2 regions of the Pseudoalteromonas rubra genome follow, and region 1 is predicted to be linked to the other one. Evidence: predicted binding sites of a transcription regulator. Region 1 holds the regulator's gene; the other holds the start of a gene.
The links. The regulator FliA, encoded in region 1, starts transcription of late flagellar genes. The targets are predictions, from matches to a motif close to CTAAAGNTNNNNNNNNNNNNGCCGATA.
Positions count from the first base shown of each region.

Region 2: the regulator FliA is predicted to act here: its motif matches at 2,161-2,187, upstream of AT705_RS06735 (DUF3530 family protein).

Region 1 is NZ_CP013611.1:4,385,687-4,393,549, forward strand. Features, by position in the region: gene flhB (flagellar biosynthesis protein FlhB) at 1-202, shown strand, start outside; gene flhA (flagellar biosynthesis protein FlhA) at 263-2,359, shown strand; gene flhF (flagellar biosynthesis protein FlhF) at 2,380-3,912, shown strand; gene AT705_RS18825 (MinD/ParA family ATP-binding protein) at 3,905-4,765, shown strand; gene AT705_RS18830 (RNA polymerase sigma factor FliA) at 4,768-5,502, shown strand; gene cheY (chemotaxis response regulator CheY) at 5,546-5,929, shown strand; gene AT705_RS18840 (protein phosphatase CheZ) at 5,949-6,719, shown strand; gene AT705_RS18845 (chemotaxis protein CheA) at 6,735-7,863, shown strand, end outside.
Region 2 is NZ_CP013611.1:1,516,142-1,524,004, reverse strand. Features, by position in the region: gene murU (N-acetylmuramate alpha-1-phosphate uridylyltransferase MurU) at 1-391, shown strand, start outside; gene djlA (co-chaperone DjlA) at 381-1,250, shown strand; gene AT705_RS06735 (DUF3530 family protein) at 1,269-2,129, opposite strand; gene AT705_RS06730 (DUF368 domain-containing protein) at 2,252-3,205, shown strand; gene nhaD (sodium:proton antiporter NhaD) at 3,428-4,885, shown strand; gene AT705_RS06720 (ATP-dependent 6-phosphofructokinase) at 4,865-5,875, opposite strand; gene AT705_RS06715 (choice-of-anchor I family protein) at 5,956-7,791, opposite strand.

The DNA of each region.
Region 1 (7,863 bases):
CCCGATTGTTGAATCACCTGTTTTAACCCGCTCTTTGTATCATACGACCGAAGTGGGCGACCAAATCCCGCAAAAACTATTCACCGCCGTAGCCCAGGTGCTGGCCTACGTATTTCAATTGAAAAAGTTTAACAAGGGTCGCGGTAAGCGCCCGGTTGAATTAAGAAAAGACCTGCCCATTCCTGATGAACTGAAACACTAGTCTAGTTGGTATTAAACTTGCTTTAATGTAACTGCGTCAATAATTTGTGGTTTGTAAGTTATGGATTTTAAAGCGGTTTTACAACAGATTAATCGAGATAAAAAAGAATATGCCAAAGGGGTCGGTACACCGGTACTGGTTCTGGCTGCATTGGGCATGGTGGTCCTGCCTATGCCGCCATTTTTGCTCGATATCTTATTCTCATTCAATATCGCACTGGCCCTCGTGGTGCTGTTGGTGACGGTTTACACCATGAAACCGCTTGAATTCGGTATGTTTCCATCGGTGCTACTGATTGCGACTATTTTACGTCTGGCACTGAACGTTGCCAGTACCCGGGTGGTATTGTTGGAGGGTCATAACGGCGGTGACGCAGCCGGTAAAGTGATCGAAGCATTCGGCTCCGTTGTGATTGGCGGTAACTATGCGGTTGGTCTGGTGGTCTTCCTGATTTTAATCATCATTAACTTTGTGGTTATCACCAAAGGTGCCGGTCGTATCTCCGAAGTATCTGCACGTTTTACCCTGGATGCAATGCCGGGTAAACAGATGGCGATTGACGCAGATTTGAATGCCGGATTTATCTCCGCAGACGAAGCGAGAACCAGACGTGAAGAAGTAACTCGTGAGGCCGACTTCTATGGTTCGATGGATGGTGCCAGTAAATTCGTAAAAGGGGATGCCATCGCAGGCATCGTTATCCTGGCAATTAACATCATTGGCGGTTTATTCGTAGGTATGGTGCAGCATGATCTGTCATTTGGCCGGGCTATGGAAGTATACACCCTGTTGACCATAGGTGACGGCCTGGTTGCCCAGCTTCCTTCTCTGTTACTGTCGATTGGTACTGCGATTGTGGTGACGCGTCAGAATGAATCGCACAACATGGGTGAGCAAATGACGCAGCAGCTGGGCAATGAAAAATCTTTGTCTATCGCTGCGGGGATCCTGATTGTTATGGGACTCGTACCTGGCATGCCTCATGTTGCCTTCCTCGGTCTGGGTGCCCTGATCGGATATCTGGCTTACTACTCACATCAACAAAAAATTAAAGCACAAGAGCAGGAAGCTGAAGAATCGAAAGGTGGCGCGGTTGCGTCTCAGCAGCAGGAACAAAAAGAGCTGGGCTGGGATGATGTACAGCCAGTCGATGTAATTGGCCTGGAAGTGGGGTATCGCCTGATCCCGCTGGTTGATCAATCGCAAGGTGGTGAGCTGTTAAACCGCATCAAAGGGGTACGTAAAAAGCTATCTCAGGAACTGGGCTTTTTGGTTCCGCCTGTACATATCCGCGATAACCTGGAGCTGGATCCAAATGCATATCGTATCACTTTGATGGGTGTGGGTTCCGGAGATGGTGAGCTGAAGCATGGTGATGAGCTGGCCATCAACCCAGGTCAGGTTTTTGGTCCAATTAATGGCGTGGCGACTAAAGATCCGGCGTTTGGCTTGGAAGCGGTATGGATCAAACCAGAGCAAAAAGACGAAGCTCATTCTCTTGGCTACACAGTGGTTGATGCAGCGACGGTCGTAGCGACACATATCAGTCAGCTGTTGACTAATAACGCGTCTTTACTGCTGGGGCATGAAGAGGTGCAGAACCTGCTTGATATGCTGGCTAAGAGTCACCCTCGTCTGGTGGAAGGTCTGGTACCAGATATCCTGCCACTCACTACGATTGTAAAAGTACTGCAAAACTTGCTGAATGAAGGTGTTGCAATTCGTGATATGCGCTCCATTGTTCAGACCCTGGTTGAGTATGGCCCACGCAGTCAGGACCCGGATGTACTGACGGCAGCAGTGCGTATTTCACTGCGTCGACTGATTGTTCAGGATGCGGTCGGTGGGGCTGAAGAAATCCCTGTCATAACATTGGCGCCTGAGTTGGAACAGATGTTGCATAAGTCTCTACAGAACGCAGGTGATGAGGGGGCAGGCATAGAGCCAGGCCTTGCAGAGCGGCTTCAAGGTTCATTAAGAGAAGCCCATCAAACGCAAGAAATGCTCGGCGAGCCGTCCATCTTATTAACCTCAGGTATGTTAAGAAGTGTGCTGTCAAGATTTGTAAAACACACCATACCGGGACTGAGAGTGATGTCATATCAGGAAGTACCGGATGAGAGACAAATCAAGATAGTGAGCTCAGTTGGACAGTAGAGGACTAGAAGGGGCTGACCATGAAGATTAAACGTTTTTTTGCAAAAGATATGCGTACCGCTTTAAAAGAAGTGAAAGAAGAGCTAGGTGCAGATGCAGTGATCATGTCAAATAAAAAACTGGCAGATGGCGTTGAAATCGTCGCTGCAGTAGACAATGATCGGACACCAGCTCCACAGCCTCAGGCGGCGCAGTCAGCTCCTCAGCAAAGCGCAGCGCAGGCTGCTCCTCGTCAGGCAACCCCTGGGCAAAGTGCCCAGCACAGTTACAGTCAGCCTGCCAGAATGGTTCGTCCTCAACCGCGTCGTGCAGAGCCTCAGAAGCAGGCGCAGGTTGCAGACAGTCTTGAAGCCTTGCTTGAGCGCCAAGCCCCTCGTCCTAAGTCGCCCGAGCTTGCTTCTATGTTTTCTCAGTCTGGCATTAACACAGATGACATGTTTGGCGCTCAGCAACGTAACGAAGCACCAGCAAAAGCTGCGCCTCAGGCTGCGCGTCAACCGCGTTATGAAGCACAAAGTCATGATTTTGATAGCCGTGATGCAGCCACTTCCTGGGAATTTGGAGATGACCTTGATCAGGGCTTTGGTGACGAACCTGCGGCACAGAAAAAAACCAACGACGATGAAATGTCTTCCATGCGTGATGAAATGAACGCCATCCGTCAGCTACTTGAATTCCAGTTATCTGGATTGATGAATCAGGAAATGGCACGTCGTGATCCAACCCGCGCTTGTCTGGTTGAGCGTCTTAAAGGCATGGGAATTGGTGCGGAAGTCGCAGAGCAGATGGCTTGTTTTATCCCTGATGACGTTTCTCGAAAAGAAGCGTGGAACGCACTGCTGAATATGGTTGTCAATCAAATGCATACAACAAACAACGATATTCTGCGTCAGGGCGGTGTATATGCCATGGTCGGACCAACAGGAGTTGGTAAAACCACTACAGTTGCAAAATTGGCAGCGCTGGGCGCACAGAAATATGGTGCCGATAATGTGGCACTGATCACAACGGATACCTATCGTATCGGTGCTTACGAGCAACTGGCAACCTATGGTCGGATCATTGGCTGTCCTGTTAAGCAAGTAAAAGATGCCAATGAACTTGCAGAGGTTCTTTATCATTTACGCAATAAGCGTCTAATATTAATAGACACGGCGGGGATGAGTCAGCGTGACTTACGCTTGACGGAGCAGCTAAACACCCTGATGCGCAGTAGCCGTGTTGACATTCGCAGCTACCTGGTATTAAGTGCGACTGCTCAGATGCATGTACTGCAAGAAACCGTAAACCACTTTAAAAAAGTCAATTTAAGTGGTTGTATTTTTACAAAACTTGATGAAAGTCTAAGTTTAGGTGAGATAATTAGCATAGCGATTCAAAATCGTCTGCCAATAGGGTATCTTACCAATGGTCAGCGAGTGCCTGAAGACATTCGCGTGGCAAACGCTCAGAAGTTAGTCAAAAAGGCTGAGCAATTGTATTTAAAGAGAACAAAAGCACAACATTCGCGACGTGTACCAGTGGCGTCCCAGACAGTAGGAATGTATGATTAATACAGTTTTAGATCAAGCAAGTGGCCTGCGGAGAATGAACCAAAAAAATAACCACAGTGTAAAAGTAATCGCAGTGACTGGTGGTAAAGGTGGAGTAGGTAAAACCAATGTATCCCTCAACACTGCCATCGCGTTGGGACAGCAGGGTAATCGGGTCTTGGTGCTTGATGCTGACTTAGGTCTGGCTAACTGTGATGTCATGCTAGGTTTGAGGGTTGAGAAAAATTTATCTCATGTATTGTCCGGCGAATGCGAGCTAGACGAAATTTTGGTAGAGGGTCCGGCTGGGATCCGTATCGTGCCTGCAACGTCAGGCTCACAAAATATGGTCGAATTAACGCCTGCCGAGCACGCAGGCTTGATCCGTGCCTTCAGTGAGCTTAGCAGCGAGTTTGATATTTTAATCGTCGATACGGCGGCTGGCATTTCAGACATGGTGCTGAGTTTCTCTCGTGCTGCACAGGATGTACTGGTTGTAGTGTGTGACGAGCCGACTTCTATTACTGATGCATATGCGCTTATCAAAGTATTAAGCCGTGAACATGGCGTCTACAAGTTCAAAATTGTGGCCAATATGGTGCGCAGCTTAAGAGAAGGGCAGGAGTTATTTGCTAAGCTGTCCAAGGTTACAGACCGATTTTTAGATGTCGCTTTAGAGCTGGTTGCAACGATCCCATTCGACGAAAATATGCGTAAATCTTCACGCCGTCAAAAAACCATCGTTGAGCTTTATCCTAATTCACCTGCTGCTGTGGCATTTAGAGGCCTGGCAAGCAAAGCTGTCAAGTGGCCCATTCCCCACCAACCTTCAGGTCATTTGGAATTCTTTATTGAGCAATTGGTAAACGGTTAAAGATGGCTTCACCGGTCAACCGCATGGCGGGATATAAAACGACAGACCACCTACATAAGGTGGTGGAACGTCATACGCCTTTAGTGAAAAAGGTGGCCTGTCATTTGTTAGCCAGATTACCAGCCAGTGTTCAGCTCGATGATTTAGTCCAGTCAGGTATGATTGGACTGATAGAAGCCTGCAAAAATTTTGACGCGAGCAAAGGGGCGAGCTTTGAAACTTTTGCAGGAATTCGAATTCGTGGCGCAATGATTGACGAGATCCGCCGTGGTGACTGGGCGCCCCGCTCGGTACACAAAAACGGTCGCATGGTTGCAGAGGCCATTGCTGAGCTAGAAGCACAGCTTGGACGGGAACCAAAAGATACTGAAATCGCTGAAAAACTTGATATTACGCTAGATGAGTACCATCATATTTTACATGATGTCAATGCAAGTAAAGTGATCGGCATCGAAGACTTGGGGGTAGATGAAGACGTAATTTCTCCCGCAGGCAACGATTTTGCGCTAGACAAACCATTCAATAATGTTAAAAATGAGCGCTTTAACGAATCGTTAGTCAATGCGATCAAGACTTTACCTGAGCGCGATGCTTTGGTGTTGTCTTTGTATTATAACGATGAGATGAATTTAAAAGAGATTGGTGCGATCTTAGAGGTCAGCGAATCTCGAGTGAGTCAGATTCACGGTCAAGCAATGATCAAGCTTCGTGCGAAGATCAATGACTGGATCAATTAGAGTTAGTTTTACAATATAGGTTCAAACCTCACCGGAGGAAGTTTTGGATAAGAACATGAAAATTCTCGTGGTTGATGATTTTTCTACGATGAGAAGAATAATCAAAAACCTGCTAAGAGACTTAGGCTTTACCAATGTTCAAGAGGCTGATGATGGCAGTACGGCACTTCCAATGTTGCAAAATCAGGAATTCGACTTCGTCGTAACTGACTGGAATATGCCAGGCATGCAAGGTATCGATTTGCTTCGTGCAATTCGTGCTGATGATAAGCTTAAACACATCCCAGTACTCATGGTTACAGCGGAAGCGAAAAAAGAACAAATCGTTGCTGCTGCCCAGGCTGGAGTTAATGGTTACATCGTTAAGCCGTTTACGGCAGGCACCCTGAAAACCAAACTAGAAAAAGTGTTCGAACGTTTAGGCTAGTATTGATAAGGGTAGGCTTATGTCAACATCTTCTGTGCCACAGATAACTCTGGAACAGGCTAAACTGCTCGTTGAATACCTTGAACAAGGTGAGCAGGAAAAGGCTGATGAGATATTAATTGAGGCCACCAATAAAGAACAATCAGAGCTTTTTGCTGAAGTGGGGAAGCTAACTCGACAACTTCATGAATCGTTGAAGAATTTTGAGTTAGATACCCGTTTAGCTGATCTCACGACAGAAGCCATTCCAGATGCCAAGCAGCGCCTTAATTACGTCATGGAGATGACCGAAAGCGCTGCCAATAAAACCATGGATGCCGTAGAAGCAAGTCTTCCCTTAGCCCAAGAACTAGCCGATGAACTCTCTGAAATTAAGCCCACCTGGGACAGATTAATGAGCCGGGATATCCAGCTTGGAGAGTTCAAATCCTTGTGCCACGATCTTGACAGTTTTATGCAGTCGTCAAAAGGCCGTACAGATGAATTACAAAATCTGATGACCAATGTGTTGATGGCACAAGATTATCAAGATTTAACCGGACAGGTTATCCGGCGTGTCATTGAGTTGGTTCGTGAAGTTGAAGACAGCCTAATTCACTTGTTGACCGTATTCGGCAGCGCAGATGAAAGTCAACAAACTGCAGCCCAGCCACAGGCACAAACTACAGCCCCCGCCGTTACTGACGAGTTATCAGGTCCTGAGGGTCCAATTTTGGACGCTGAGTCTCGAGATGATGTCGTATCTGGGCAGGATGAAGTTGATGACCTGTTGTCTAGTTTGGGCTTCTAATAGGAGAGTATGCGAATGAGCTTTGAAGTCGATGAAGATATCTTACAAGACTTTCTTGTTGAAGCTGGGGAAATACTCGAACTGTTATCTGAGCAGCTTGTCGAACTAGAAAACAACCCGGAAGATAAAGAGCTGTTAAATGCGATTTTCCGTGGTTTCCATACCGTTAAAGGGGGCGCAGGCTTCCTGAGCATGACTGAGTTGGTAGACGCTTGTCACGGTGCGGAAAACGTGTTTGATGTCCTGCGTCAGGGACAGCGTCAGGTAACACCAGAATTGATGGATGTGATTTTGCAATCACTCGATACCATCAATGAAATGTTCTCGTGTATTCAAAACAGAGAGCAACCAGATCCCGCTGATCCACACTTACTGGAAGTTTTACATCAGCTCAGTCAGCCAGAATCAGCAGACGAAGTGATTACTGCCCCTGCTGTAGCAGAGCCTGAACCGGTTGTGGCGACACCCAGTGCGGATGATGTGCTGTTTGACGCACCTGCGGATCCCGTTGATGAATCTGCAAGTGACAGCGCGGACAGCATAGACGAGATTTCTGAAGAAGAATTCGAGAGCTTGCTCGATGAATTACATGGCTCAGGTAATGGACCCTCAGTTGCATCGCAAGAACCTGCCGCAACAAGTACAACACCGGCTCCATCAAGCAGCGATGATGGCGACATTACCGATGATGAATTTGACAGCTTGCTGGATGAGTTGCACGGAGTTGGGAAATTTGGTGCGACCGCAGAGCAAGCGCCAGCTGAGCAGCCGAAGGCGCCGGCCCAACCTGCTGCGTCAGAGCCGCCGAAAGCATCTGGCGGTGATGATGATGAAATCAATGATGACGAATTTGAAGCTTTACTGGATGAGTTGCACGGAAAAGGGCAAGCACCAAAATCAACGGAAGCGGAAGTAGCAGCGCCGAAAGAAGCGCCCAAAGCGCCCCCTGAACCTAAGCCAGCTGCACCTGTGGCTAAGGCACCCAGTGCACCGGCTACCAAGGCACCTGCGAAACCAGCAGCTGAGAGTAAACCTGCGGCCGATAATAAAGCCGCCGCTAAGAAACCAGCAGCACAGGCAGAAACAACCGTTCGGGTTGATACTAAGCGCCTGGATGAGATCATGAACATGGTCGGTGAGCTGG
Region 2 (7,863 bases), 1.7 Mb from region 1:
ATTGTGTGATGATGCAGACACCTTTATTGTGATCAACGGCGACATTTATACGGATTATGCTGTGCATGACTTGTCTCGTTTGCACCTGTTACCTGGTGAAGCACACCTGGTATTGGTAGAAAACCCACCTCATAACCCGGACGGAGATTTCCCACTGGCACATCAGAGTGCCTCTACTCAGGCTTATACGTTTGCAGGTATTGGTTTGTATCACAAAAACTTTTTTAACCAAGTGAAGGAACAATTTGTTGCTTTGGGTCCTATGCTCAGAGCCGGTCTGGCGCAAGGGGGGATTTCAACGGAGCTGTATTTGGGGCAATGGCACGATATTGGCACGCCTGAGCGGTTAGTTGAGATCAACAGTGCAGTGGAGCAGACACATGTGGGGTAAATTACTGGGTGCTGGCTTTGGTTTTATGTTTGGCAAATGGCTGGGGGCTATTCTCGGCTTTTATCTGGGTCATTTGTTCGACAAAAGCCTGAAACAGGATTTTGACAAAGTGGGCGGATTCCAGGGCTTTTTAAATGGTGACGACCTCAGTGAACGCCAGGCGCTGTTTTTCTCCAGCTGCTTTTCTGTAATGGGCCATATCGCAAAGTCAAATGGCAGAGTCAGCGAGGTGCATATTCGCGCGGCAACGGCTTTTATGGATGAAATGGCATTGGCAGGTGATGATCGACGCGAAGCACAACATGCCTTCAGAGCGGGCAAAGAAGCGGATTTTTCGGTGAAAGAAGCGGTACGGGAAGTCAGAGAAGCCTTTGCCAGGCGTTATGACTTATTGCAGTTGTTTCTGGAAATTCAAATTCAGATGGCGTTTTCGGATGGCCATGTATCACAGCAGGAGCAGACACTGCTGCGCGAAGTGAGCAAGTATCTGGGGATTTCTCAGACTCAATTTAATTTCTTGCTGCGGCGCTATCAGGCTGAGTTCCGTTTTCGTCAGCAGCGTGCTCAATGGCAATCACAGCAACGCCAGAGTGGGAGTCAGCAAAGACAACAGCGTGATTCGGCACGTGAACCTCAATCATCAGCCGTATCGCGGAGCGAAGCGCTTGCGGTATTGGGTCTCAGTGATGGTGCATCGGACAAGGACATCAAACGCGCATATCGCAAACTGATGGCACAGCATCACCCTGACAAGTTGGTATCTCAGGGCCTGCCCGAGCACATGATGGAAATTGCCAAGCGAAAAAGCCAGAGTATTCAGTCCGCGTATGAACTGCTAAAACAAAAACGCAGCAGTTAAGCCAGCCTCTAATTCAGACTAAAGCCGGCGCAAAAACCCGGTTAATTCTTTACGTAGTCGTTGATGTTGTAAAGGCTGATGCTGCTCTCCAAAAAGCTCTCTTTGGCGATAATCGAGCTTGCTGTTGCGTCTGGCCCAGCGGCGACGATCGTCTATGGTTTCCAGAACCAGGGGGCTGTCGAACGTGTAAAAGACATCCAGCAGGGCTGGCGCGACCAGTGACAAACTGGCTGGCAAATGGCTGTTTCGTTGTGCATTGGCCAGCTGAGCGCTCACGGTGATCAGCGCATCGACTCGAACGCTGGGCAAAGTGGCCAGATACTCCGCAAACAGACCTGCACTGTTGCCAAATGCCACTATGGCAATGTGCTCCTGCTGACGAAGCGCCAGCGTTTTGTAGAGGGCTTCAAACCTTGTAATCAAAGCGGCCTTATAATTGTCCAGGGCCAGTTCACTGAGCACTGGGATTGCCGAACTTTTTACTTCGTTGGACTGGCCGTCAATGATACCCGTAGCAAGGTCATCGTTACTTGTGAGATCGGGTACCGGCAAAGTATATGTGTCGTAGCCATCATCTGTTAGCGCCTGATGTAAGTAACTTAAGCCATTGTTGTAGAGCTGGCTTTGCTCCAGCCCTGGCAACAAAACAATGATGCCACGTTTTGGTGCGGCCATATATTCTGAGAATAAAACTGAGATTTCCTGCTCTTCATCTTTAATCGTTAGTAGCTTTTCGCTGCTCAGCCAGTAGCGTAGATCGCTGTCAAATTGTGAGGACTTACTCGGCGGACTCTGGTGCTCGGCGGCCTGAGTCGGTGTTATCACGACCAGGTTTATCATCAGACTGACTGTCAGAAAAAACCGGGAATAATTAAGCATGTTTGCGCACCTTATCTTGCTAATGCCCTTGTATCGGCAAATTACCTCAAAGCTTGAGGACATTCTGGTTGCCACTATGTGCAGCGCCACAAAATTTCGGTAAACTCGTGCCGAAGAAATCGATGGAGAGTGCTTTGAGCAATAAAACTGACACCAAACGTGATTTTATCTGGTTGTTTTTTAAAGGGGCAGGTATGGGCGCCGCCGACGTAGTACCGGGTGTGTCCGGTGGCACCATTGCGTTTATTACCGGTATTTATGCCCGTCTGCTTGGGGCAATTAAAAGTGTCAATCTGGACGCCATTAAAACACTCCGAAGCAATGGATTAAAGGCAGCGTGGCAACATATAGACGGCACTTTTTTGGTGGTGTTATTTGCAGGTTTGCTGACCAGTGCCGCTTCTTTGGCGAAACTTATTACTTACTTACTTGAGCATCATCAGCTGTTTGTTTGGTCGTTCTTTTTTGGCCTGATCATCGCCTCGTTTATTCATGTCGGCAAGCAAGTCTCTCGCTGGGGCCTGCCAACCATAAGTGCGTGCTTGGCAGGTGCGGCCATTGCTTATATGATCACCTCTTTGGCGCCTGCCGAAGCGGTGCCCCAGACCTGGTATTATTTTGCCGCTGGTGCAATCGCAATTTGTGCCATGATTTTACCCGGCATTTCCGGTAGCTTTATCTTATTATTACTGGGAATGTATGGCCATGTACTCAGTGCGGTCAATGAGATGCAGGTGATGTTGATCGCTTTGTTCTTGGGGGGATGTGTGGTCGGCCTGATGGCATTTTCACGTCTGTTGTCATGGTTACTTAGTCGCTTTGAGCAGGTCACCTTTGCTTTGCTGTGTGGATTCTTGCTGGGTTCACTGAACTTATTGTGGCCCTGGAAGCAAGTGTTAACCACTTACACTAACTCCAAGGGGATAGAGAAGCCGTTAACGCAAGCAAATGTGTTGCCGGGAGAGTTTGCTCGCTTATCCGGCCAGGAACCTTACGTAATGAGTTGCGTTTTATTAGCTTTGGCGGGCTTAGCCCTGATCCTGATGATTGAGCGGATCAGCCGTAAAGATGCTTAGTTGGCACTGAACTGTGGTCAACTGATAAAATTTCATCATCTTATCATACGGGTGTGTGACAGTGTTCACACACCCGTTTTTTGTTGTCTGGCGGGGGAGAGCAACTCTAAGTAAGGCGGTGGGCTTAGACTTGTGTCGAATGCAGACGGAGCGAAAAGTGTGCTATCAAGTAGCCGCGCTCAAGTTAACCACGTTTTAACCCTGTTTCGGACCTGATAACACATGAAAAACTCGCTTTACGTTTTGCTCGCCTTAATCTTTATGCTTTGGCACCCGATAGCGATATCGGCTGCGGCCAACCACGTTGCAACACCCATCGATCTCACCTCGGCCGCCCTTGGCTGGATCTGTATCGCTATCTTTGTACTGGCTTATATTCTGGTCATGTTAGAAGAGAAGCTTCACATGCGTAAATCCAAACCTGTGCTGGTGGCGGCCGGACTGATCTGGATGCTGATCGGCGGCTACTATGTGATGCATGATATCCCTGAGCTGACTGAGCATGCTTTTCGGCATAATTTACTCGAGTTTTCAGAGCTGATGTTATTTTTGCTGGTGGCGATGACTTATATCAATGCCATGGAAGAGCGGCGCTTATTTGATGCTTTACGGGTATGGATGGTACGTCGTGGGTTTAACTTCAGAACTTTGTTTTGGCTCAGCGGCTTTCTGGCGTTCGTCATCTCGCCGATAGCGGATAATCTGACGACGGCCTTGTTAATGTGTGCGGTCGCCATGAAAGTAGGTCAGGGTGACAAAGAATTTATTAACCTCAGCTGCATTAATATTGTTGTGGCGGCGAACGCGGGTGGGGCATTCAGCCCATTCGGTGATATTACCACGCTGATGGTGTGGCAGGCCGGTATCGTGCATTTTGCCGAGTTTTTCTCTTTGTTTTTCCCGGCACTGGCTAATTACCTGGTGCCCGCTGTGATCATGAGCTTGTTCGTAAAGAATAAGAAGCCTGCGGCCAGTGATGAGCACATTGAGCTTAAGCGCGGTGCGCGGCGCATCATGGTGTTGTTTTTAGTGACCATTGCCACGGCGGTTTCTTGCCATAGTTTGTTACACCTGCCACCCGTTCTGGGTATGATGATGGGGCTGGGGTATTTGCAGTTTTTTGGCTATTTTCTACGTACCACTTTACCCAATTCATTAGACAGAAAGCGCGCAGAGGCAGAGCGGGCGGGCGATCAAGAGCGTCTGAAGGCGCTGGGCAATGTAGTGCCTTTTGATGTGTTTGCGAAAGTGTCACGCGCTGAGTGGGATACCTTGCTGTTTTTCTACGGCATCGTGATGTGTGTCGGCGGGCTAGGTTTTCTGGGATATCTGAGCCTGATGTCAGAAGTGTTGTATGGTGACTGGTCCGCGACGGCTGCTAATGTGTTCTTGGGTGTGGTTTCGGCCGTGGTCGATAACATTCCGGTGATGTTTGCCGTACTGTCAATGCAGCCCGAGATGTCCCATGGCCAGTGGTTATTGATCACGCTGACTGCCGGGGTTGGCGGCAGTTTGCTTTCCATTGGCTCGGCGGCGGGCGTGGCATTAATGGGGCAGGCCAGAGGCTATTATACCTTTTTTGGTCACCTGAAATGGACGCCTGTGATAGCATTGGGCTACGCCGCCAGTATCCTGGTGCATTTATGGTTAAACGCCGAGTTATTTACGGTGTTTGATTAAGTACTCGGTGAGTACGTCATGTTGTGCCTTAATCCAGCGAGCGTCGACCGGCTTGGCGGCGCTGATCGCATGTGACAGAGGCACATCGTGTAATGCAGTGCCCTGTTTGCCTATCATAATTCCTGTTCGGTTGTCCGTTACCGCATTGACAGCTTCCAGTCCCAACTCTGTGGCCAGTAGCCGATCTTCTGGTGCCGGGCTGCCACCACGCTGGATATGGCCAAGCACACACACTGCGCTTTCTATATCGGCCTGCTCAGCCAATTGTGCTTTGAGGGCCTGAGGCCCGCCGGGCCAGAAGTTTTCAGCTAACACAATCACAAAGCTGTCGTGGTTGTATTGCTGTTGCACCTGGATCTGGTTTATCAGCCGATCCAATTGTTGTTTGGTATCAGCAGAATCACAATTTTCGAATGACAGAATGGCCTCCGCGCCGGTCGCCAGTCCGACATGAAAGGCAATATGGCCGCTGTGTCTGCCCATAACTTCGACAATAAACACGCGCTCAAAGGCGTTTGCGGTGTCGCGGATCTTATCTATGGCATGGGTGCCAGTCGTGACCGCGGTGGCAAAACCTATGGTGTTGTCTGTGCCAGCCAGGTCATTGTCTATGGTCCCGGGCAGGCCAATAACCTGACCTTCCCAGTGGGCTTGTATCGCTTCAAGTCCTCTAAACGAGCCATCTCCTCCAATTACAATTAAAGCATCAACCTGGTGCTTTCTGAGTGTATTGACGGCTTGCTTTGGACCTTGTGGTTCGCACATTGCGCGGCAGCGGGCACTTTTTAAAATAGTGCCGCCAAATTGCAGGACATTGGCTACATCCCGATGTGTCAGAGTTTGCCATTCATCGTTTAACAGGCCGTTATAGCCATGGAAAAAACCGATGCAATCATACTGGTTGTGCTGAGCGCTGTGCACGATTGCACGGATAGCGGCATTCATCCCGGGCGCATCGCCCCCGCTGGTGAGTATTGCAATTTTGGTCATTCAATTCCCTGTACTGTGGCTGAGCTATACATCTAGATTAATGTACAGCACAGAGCAGCCACAGTACAAGACAGGTCATGTTACTTCTGAGTCAGCGACCAGACGGCAATGCTGCCGGAAATTTCATTGCCCACAATCAGCAATGGCGTGTTGGTTGGGCTATGCTCAGCACTTACAAAGGTCATCCCTTCAGGTGCCAGATCTCCCGAAATGTCAGCCCCTTCTTCCAGACCACGGTTGATGAGGTAAGTGGTAAAGGTGACATTGAATGGGTTGGTGACATCATAGATTAAAATGCTGCCCATGCGCTCCAATCCGACAAAGGCGTAGGTACGTTCACCTATCTGGCCCAATGTCAGCGCTTCTGGCTCAGCGCCTTTGGCGTCTGAGCGCGTATCGCCTTCATTGGCGTCTTCATCATTATTAAACTGCTCACCGTGTAGCGCGGTGGTGATACGTACGATCTCGTCTCCAGAGTCAAACACCTGGGCACCACGTTGATCCCAGATCGAGAATGAGCGTGCACCATAAGTGTAGAGTTTTTCATACTGGCCATCATTGTCCTGATCGCCAATCACAGTGGACACTTTTAGACGACCCAGGTCGTCGTTGTCATTGTTGATATAAGCAAAGTTATCTGCCAGAGTCAGGTTTTTAGCACGGATTTCGTCAGTATATGCCAGACAACCATCGTCCTCATCGAACTCTAGTCCGCCATTCGCGGTACACTCGGCTTCGTCGGCAGCAGGGAAGAAATACTCCCGACCGTCTCCTTCGTTAGCTGTGACGATGAAGTTCGCGCCTTGCCACTGATAGCTGGCGATGGTGTCTGGTTGGTACATGCCATACAAGCCGGGATAGCTACGCAGATTGATGCCGCCATCTTTGTCGGATGCATCCAAAGTCCACTTTCCCCAGTCTTTATAACCCAAGCCCTTTATTGTTAGTGAGTTATCACTTAAATCAACGATTGCCAATGCATTGTTCTCTTGTAATGAGACATAGGCATAGCGGTTGTCTTTACTGACAGTAACGTATTCAGGTTCAAGGTCCATCGCAACACTGGTATTGATGGCTTGCCCCTTGATGGTGCGCCCGGTCGGGTTGGCAAACACGACGCCCTGGGCCTGTAACTCGGATTGTTGATCATTAAAGGCTTCAAATCCTAACAGGGTAGCCTGATCGGCAACCTGACCGTTATTGACCTCTATAATGGCAATACTGCCTTGCGGGTCAACGCTATAGTCGTCCGCTGGTTCACCTTCATTGGCCACCAAAATTTTGCTGCCATCTTGATTAAATGTCACCATATCAGGCAGGTAACCTACTTCGACTGATTTCAGCAGTTGAGGCGTTTGTGCTGCAATATCATAGACCAGCACAAATCCGGTTTCACCAGTTCCGCGCGCCATTGCAACGGCGAGCAGGTCGCCATGAATTGTCAGGCTGTTTGCATCAGCGGCAACCACATCGCTGACAGCGATCGTTTCTGTAACGGTGAGGTTGGTGTTAGTGATCACACCTTGATTGTCTTTGTTGAGCTTATCGGCATCAAGTTGTGCGGCTGAAATCACGGCGACTTGTGGTCTGTCTCCGGAGCTGTCCAGCGCAAAGATACGCTGACTGGTCGAGTGATAAGCGACGATTTCAGCAGCGCCTTCCGGGCTTGCTACGTTTAATACGGCACGGCCTACCAGTTGTGCAGACAGATCACCTGTCATGCGAGCGCCTGTTTCGCCTTGTGCGCCTGTTTCACCTTGTGCGCCAGCGTCTCCTTTATCGCCTTTTTCACCCGCCGTGCCCGCCTGGCCTGTTTCACCTTGCAGGCCTTGCTTACCTGCTTGTCCATCGTCGCCATCCAGGCTGCAGCCACTGAGTAAGCCTAGTAGCGTTAAAGAGATCAGTGTTTTTTTCATTGTCTTTATTCTAAGTTGAGAAAATCACTGTCATTAAAACAGGGATAATTGACATCAGAATGACAAAGGAGG